2 linked regions of the Mesorhizobium shangrilense genome follow. The protein of the gene in region 2 interacts with the protein of the main gene of each other region in a pairwise test. Links are inferred from orthologs where the notes say so. Each region holds a gene or a part of one and is shown on either strand. Other genes may lie near its edges. The genes, in order: ligA and leuS.

The links.
Region 1: the proteins of leuS (region 2) and ligA interact in binary tests that used the Escherichia coli proteins (3 or more experiments, as listed by UniProt). The link is inferred for Mesorhizobium shangrilense from one-to-one orthologs.

What each region holds. Positions count from the first base shown.
Region 1 is NZ_JAQGPN010000001.1:2,396,473-2,399,785, reverse strand. Bases 2-2,998 are described here. They hold ligA (NAD-dependent DNA ligase LigA), read right to left. Parts: upstream 2,574-2,998; coding sequence 429-2,573; downstream 2-428. Other genes in these bases: recN (DNA repair protein RecN), read right to left, coding at 2,713-2,998; PD284_RS11600 (AzlC family ABC transporter permease), read right to left, coding at 2-320. In the rest of the region: more of PD284_RS11600, read right to left, coding at 1-1; more of recN, read right to left, coding at 2,999-3,313. UniProt on the Escherichia coli protein: DNA ligase that catalyzes the formation of phosphodiester linkages between 5'-phosphoryl and 3'-hydroxyl groups in double-stranded DNA using NAD as a coenzyme and as the energy source for the reaction.
Region 2 is NZ_JAQGPN010000001.1:1,230,246-1,233,768, forward strand. The notes cover bases 299-3,505. They hold leuS (leucine--tRNA ligase), read right to left. Parts: upstream 3,124-3,505; coding sequence 499-3,123; downstream 299-498. Other genes in these bases: lptE (LPS assembly lipoprotein LptE), read right to left, coding at 299-477; PD284_RS06075 (YggS family pyridoxal phosphate-dependent enzyme), read left to right, coding at 3,255-3,505. Outside these bases: more of lptE, read right to left, coding at 1-298; more of PD284_RS06075, read left to right, coding at 3,506-3,523.

The sequences.
Region 1 (3,313 bases), 1.2 Mb from region 2 along the record:
CCCAGCGGCCAGTGGGTGAGATGCCGGCCGATGGTCGCCGAATAGAGCACGTGGCGGAAGTTGACGGCGAAGATCGAGAGCACCACCAGCCATGGCGCGATGTGCTGTCCGAACAGCTCGATGCCGACCATCTGGCTGGCGCCGCCGAAGATGGCCGCGCTCATGATGACCACTTCGGCGACGGTGAAGCCGTTGTCCACGGCGACCGCGCCGAACAACAGCGCGAACGGCGCCGATGCGATGACGACGGGCATCCCCATGCGCACGCCTTCGAGAAACTCGGACGCGCGGCTGCGCTGGGGTATCGCTTCGGTGGCCAAAAGAAACTCCTGCGGACGCCGCGATACCTAGGCGAGCCAGGCTGTCGTGTCACACGAATTCGGTTGAGGCAGTGATCAACGGCAGTGAAGCACGGCGACGCCGGATCGCTATTGCTTCACACGTTCGAACCATTGGTCCTCGTCGATCACTTCGATGCCGAGTTGCGTCGCCTGCTTGAGCTTCGAGCCAGCGCCGGGACCGGCGACAACCAGGTCCGTTTTCTTCGACACCGAGCCCGCAACTTTCGCGCCGAGCTTTTCGGCCATGGCCTTGGCCTCGTCGCGCGACATCTTTTCCAGCGAGCCGGTGAACACCACCGTCTTGCCGGCGACCGGCGATGAGGTGACCTCAACGGGCTGTTCGTCCAATGGAGTGACCTCCGCCAGCAGTGCGTCCACGACCGCGAGGTTGTGCTCCTCGTCGAAGAAGTCGACGATAGCCTCCGCCACGATGTCTCCGATGCCGCCGACCGCGCGAAGTTCCTGCCAGGCCGCGTTGCCCGGGTCGCCCTTGCCCTCCGGCATGACCGCCTGTTCGCCGACCTCGCGCAACGCCTTGAACGAATGGAAGTGCCTGGCCAGCCGCTTGGCGTTCGTCTCGCCGACGTGGCGGATGCCGAGCGCGTGCAGGAAGCGCCAGAACTCGACCCGACGGCGCTCGTCGATCGCCGCGTAGAGCTTGCGCGCCGAAAGCGCCCCGAAGCCTTCGATGTTCTCGAGCTTGGTCAGCGACTTCTCCTGCCGCCCCTTCAGGGTGAAGATGTCTGCCGGCGAGCGGATCCGGAGCGACGGGTCATCGACATGGAAGAAGAACTCGATCTGCTTTTCGCCCAGACCCTCGATGTCCAGCGCATTGCGCGACACGAAGTGCCGAAGCCGCTCCACCGCCTGCGCCGGGCAGATCAGGCCGCCGGTGCAGCGGCGCACTGCCTCCCCGTCCTCCCGCACGGCGTGGCTCCCACAGGCGGGGCAGGTCTCGGGAAACCGGTACGGGACCGAACCCGCCGGACGCTTGTCCGGTACGATGTCGAGGATCTGCGGGATGACGTCGCCGGCGCGCTGCACGACGACGGTGTCGCCGATGCGGATGTCCCTGCCCTCGCGGATCGGCTGGCCGCTGTTGCCGATGCCCCTGATGTAGTCCTCGTTGTGCAGGGTGGCGTTGGTCACCACCACGCCGCCGACCGTCACCGGCGTCAGCCGCGCCACCGGCGTCATCGCGCCGGTGCGGCCGACCTGGATGTCGATGCCGTTGAGGATCGTCATCGCCTTCTCGGCGGCGAACTTGTGCGCGATCGCCCAGCGCGGGCTGCGCGACACGAAGCCGAGGCGCTGCTGCAGTTCCAGGCTGTCCACCTTGTAGACGACGCCGTCGATGTCGTAGCCGAGCGTGGCGCGGTTCTCCTCGATCGAATGGTACTGCGACAGCAGGCCCTCGACGTCCGCAAACTTCTTCATCAGCGGGTTGGTGCGAAAGCCGTAGCGGCCGAGCATCTCGACCATGCCCGTCTGGGTCTCCGCCGGCATCTTCGACACCTCGCCCCAGGCATAGGCGAAGAAGCGTAGCGGACGGCTGGCGGTAATCGAGGTGTCGAGCTGGCGCAGCGAGCCGGCCGCGGCGTTTCGCGGATTGGCGAAGGTCTGCTTGCCGGCGTCTGCGTTGCGCCGGTTGAGTTCGGCGAAATCGACATGGCCCATGTAGACTTCGCCGCGCACCTCCAGCACATCGGGGAAATCGCCCGAGAGCACGTTCGGGATGTCGGCGATGGTGCGCGCGTTCGCGGTCACGTTCTCGCCGACGGCGCCGTCGCCCCGGGTCGCCGCCGTCACGAGGCGCCCGTTCTCGTAGCGCAGTGAAAGAGAGAGCCCGTCAATCTTGGGCTCGGCCGTGATCGGCAGTTCGCCGCCATCCATGCGCAGGAAGCGGCGCATGCGCGCCACCCATTCCGTGACATCCTCGTCGGCAAACGCATTGTCCAGCGACAGCATCGGAACGGCATGGACGACCTTGCCGAACTTTTCCGATACCGCCGCGCCCACCTTCCGCGACGGCGAATCATCACGAACCAGGTCGGGAAACCGCTGCTCGATCGCGAGATTGCGGCGGCGCAGCGCATCGTAGTCGGCGTCCGAAATCGTGGGCGCGTCTTCCGCATGATAGCGCAGATCGTGCTCGGCGATCTCGGCCGCCAGCCGCGCCAGTTCGGCGGCGGCTTCCTCCGCGCTGAGCGAATCGACGGCTTTCGGGGACAAGGACATGATCGAACTCCGGCGCGGATGAAACGAGCGCCGCGGCTTCGCCGGGCCCCACAAGTTCTGGCGAATACCGCAAAAATGTAAACCGAATTGCCCGAGGGGCGTTCAGCCAACTGACATGCGCCAGCCGGAACGACTATCCAGCATTCTCGCTGAGCAGCCGCGCAGCGGCGGCCCGCGCCTCGTCGGTAATGGTTGCGCCTGCCAGCATACGCGCGATTTCCTCACGCCGCTGGAGCGGGTCGATCTGGCTGATTCCCGTAGCCACGCGCTCGGCGTTGCCGGATTTCGCGATCAGCAGGTGCGTGTTGGCCCGGGCGGCGACCTGCGGCGCGTGCGTGACCGAGAGCACCTGCACGCCTTTGGCGAGCCGCGCCAGCCGTTGTCCGATCGCGTCGGCCACCGCGCCGCCCACGCCGGTGTCGATCTCGTCGAAAACCAGCGTCGGCGCAGAGCCGCGATCGGCCAGCGCGACCTTGAGCGCCAGCAGGAAGCGCGACAGCTCGCCGCCTGACGCGACCTTCATCATCGGTCCGGCGCGCGTCCCCGGATTGGTCCGGACCCAGAACTCGATCTCGTCAATGCCGGCTTCCTGCCGGTTTTCCGTCTCCGTCGAAGTTTCGACGATGAACTCCGCCCGCTCCAGCTTCAAAGCCGGGAGTTCGGCCATGACGACCTTGACGAGGTGTTGCGCTGCGGCGCCGCGCAGGGCGGACAGGGCCTCGGCAAGACGGTCA
Region 2 (3,523 bases):
TTCGCGGGCTGCACGGTTCTCGGCGTCGCGTTGTGCACGATAGGCCGCGAATTCCTGCCGGGGAATGTCGTACTGCGAGGCGATCTGCCGGGATCCGGTGGCGATCGGCTTCTGGGTCGCGGCGTCGAACAGCGTGTAGTTGGAATACACGGTCACGGTGGCCGCCGTGGGCTCGCTCACCGACGTTGTCTGCGAGATGGTCGATATTTCGCGCTGCGCCACGACGCCGAGCTCAAGCTCGTATGTGGGCGTCGAGGTCTGCGCCTGGCCCCCGTTGAACAGGAAGATGAGCTGGTTGCGTACTTCCTGACCGTAGCGCGTCTTCGACGGCTTAATGAAGACCGAGGAAAGCGCGGCGTTGGTGGTTTCGCCGCCCGGCGTCAGTGCCGCATCCGAATAAAGCGGCCTCACCGTGCAGCCCGCGGCGCTCGCGCCGAGAACCGCCGCCAGCACCGCGATGGAGACTGCACGCATCATCCGCATTCCTTCGAGCCTCGTTCAGGCAACGACATTGACGATCCTCTGCGGGACGACGATGACCTTACGCGGCGGCTTGCCGTCGAGCGCCTTGATCACCGCGTCGAGCTCCAGCGCCGCCTTCTCGACGGCAGCTTGATCTGCGTCGCGCGCAATTGTCAAATCGCCGCGCTTCTTGCCGTTCACCTGCACAGGATAGGTGATGTCGTTGTCGACGATGAGCGCAGGATCGAACTGCGGCCATGCCTGGCCGGCCACCATGCCCTTGCCGCCGAGCGCCGCCCAGCATTCCTCGGCCAGATGCGGCATCATCGGCCCGATCATTACGATGAGCATTTCGAGCGCCTGCTTGAGCGCGCCCTTGAATGCCGCATCGGTGGTCGTTGGCAGGGATGCGACCGGCGCCTGCAGGGTGTTCGCAAGCTCGTAGAGCCGCGCCACCGCCCTGTTGAAGGCGAGCTTCTCGATGTCGTCGCCGACCGCCTTCACCGCCTTGTGCGCCGCCTTGGAGATCGCAGCCGCTTCGCTGTCGGCGCCTGCTGCCGCGGCAATGCCTGCCAGATGCGGCGCGGCCTCCGAAACCATGCGCCAGATGCGCTGCAGGAAGCGATGCGCCCCTTCGGCGCCGGCCTCGGTCCAGATCACGTCGCGGTCCGGCGGCGAATCGGACAGCATAAACCAGCGGGCCGTATCGGCGCCGTAGCTGGCGATGATGTCGTCCGGGTCGACCACGTTCTTGCGCGACTTCGACATCTTCTCGATCGAGCCGATCTCGACCGGGGAGCCGTCGGCGAGAAGCGAGGCGCGGCGCTGGCCGTCCACGTCCTCGATCCTGATCTCGGCAGGCGTGACCCAGCCGTTCGGGCCCTTGTACGTCTCGTGGACCACCATACCCTGTGTGAACAGGCCCTCGAACGGCTCCTCGACGGCGTTCAGGTGGCCGGTGACCTTCATCATCCGGGTGAAGAAGCGCGAATAGAGCAGGTGCAGGATCGCGTGCTCGATGCCGCCGATGTACTGGTTCACGGCGAGCCAGCCGTTCGGGCCATCGACATGGGCGAGGTCGGTCGGACGTTCCTCGTCGCACGGATTCACGAACCGCGCGAAGTACCAGGACGAATCGACGAAGGTGTCCATCGTGTCCGTGTCGCGGCGCGCATCCTTGCCGCATTTCGGGCAGGCGGCATGCTTCCACGTCGGATGATGGTCGAGCGGGTTGCCGGGCTTGTCGAAGCTGACGTCGGACGGCAGTTCGACCGGCAACTGGGCCGCCGGCACGGGCTGCGAGCCGCAATCGTCGCAATGGATGACCGGGATCGGGCAGCCCCAGTAGCGCTGGCGCGAGATCAGCCAGTCGCGCAGGCGGAACTGCACCTTGCGCTCGCCCTGCGGCCGGTTGCCGATGGTCTGCTCGCCGAGCAGTCGCGCAACTTCCTCGAAGGCTTCCTTGGGCTTCATGCCGTCGAGGAAGCGCGAATTGATCATCACGCCGTCGTCGACATAGGCCTCGTCGATGATCTGGAAGGTCTTGGCCTCGGCATCCTCCGGCATCACCACCGGAACGACCGGCAGGCCGTACTTGTTGGCGAAGTCGAGGTCGCGCTGGTCGCCCGACGGGCAGCCGAAGATGGCGCCTGTGCCATATTCCATCAACACGAAATTCGCGACGTAGATCGGCAGAGTCCAGGAGGGATCGAACGGATGCACGACCCGCAGGCCGGTGTCGAAGCCGCGCTTCTCCGCCGTCTCCAGCTCCGCGGCCGACGTGCCGACACGTTTGATCTCAGTGATGAAGGCCGCGAGATCCTCGTTGAGCTCGGCCGCCTTCCTGGCCAGGGGATGGTCCGCCGCAATCGCCATGAAGGACGCGCCGAAGATGGTGTCGGGCCGTGTGGTATAGACCTCCAGCTCGCTGGCGCCGGGCGGCGGGTTGGCGATCGCCCAGCGGACCAGCATGCCCTCGGAGCGGCCGATCCAGTTCGACTGCATCAGCTTGACCTTCTCCGGCCAGCGATCAAGCGTCTCCAGGCCGTCGAGCAGCTCCTGGCTCATCGAGGTGATCTTGAAGAACCATTGCGTGAGATCGCGCTGCTCGACCAGGGCGCCCGAGCGCCAGCCGCGCCCGTCGATCACCTGCTCGTTGGCGAGCACGGTCATGTCCTCGGGATCCCAGTTGACCTTGGCCGACTTGCGTTCGACAAGGCCGGCCTTCCAGAAATCCAGGAACAGTCTCTGCTGCTGCTTGTAGTAACTCGGGTCGCAGGTCGCGAATTCGCGCGTCCAGTCCCAAGAGAAGCCCAGCGTCCGCAGCTGGCCCTTCATCGTCTCGATATTGGCGTAGGTCCACTCGCGCGGGTTGACCTTGTTGTCGCGCGCCGCGTTCTCGGCGGGCAGGCCGAAGGCGTCCCAGCCGAAAGGATGCAGCACGTTGAAGCCCATGGCGCGCTTGTAGCGCGTCAGCACGTCGCCCAGCGTGTAGTTGCGCACATGGCCCATGTGGATGCGCCCCGACGGATACGGGAACATCTCGAGCACATAGTACTTCGGGCGCGGGTCGTCGTTCTTCGTCTCGAAGAGCTTGGCGTCGTCCCAGGCTTTCTGCCACTTGGGTTCGGACGCACGCGGATTGTATCGTTCGGTTGCCATCACCGGATTTTCACTTGATAAAGCGGGCGATTTTGGTTCGGGGCGGACCTTCACCATGGTTTGCCGGACCCGTCAACCGCATGTGGCTGTGACACAACCGTGGAAATGACTGAATTGAGTGGCGGTGAGGCATGAACGACGCGGTGCAAAGCCTGGCGCAGGTGCGCCAGAACATCGATGCGGCTGAACGCGGCGCGGGGCGCGATCCCGGCGGCGTGACGCTGGTCGCGGTGTCGAAGACCTTCGGCGCCGACGACATCCGTCCGGTCATCGAAGCCGGCCAGCGCGTCTTCGGCGAGAACCGCGTCCAGGAGGCGCAGGCCAAGTGGCCGGGGCTGAAGGCCGACTTCCCCGACCTGGAGCTTCATCTCATCGGGCCGTTGCAGTCGAACAAGGCCAA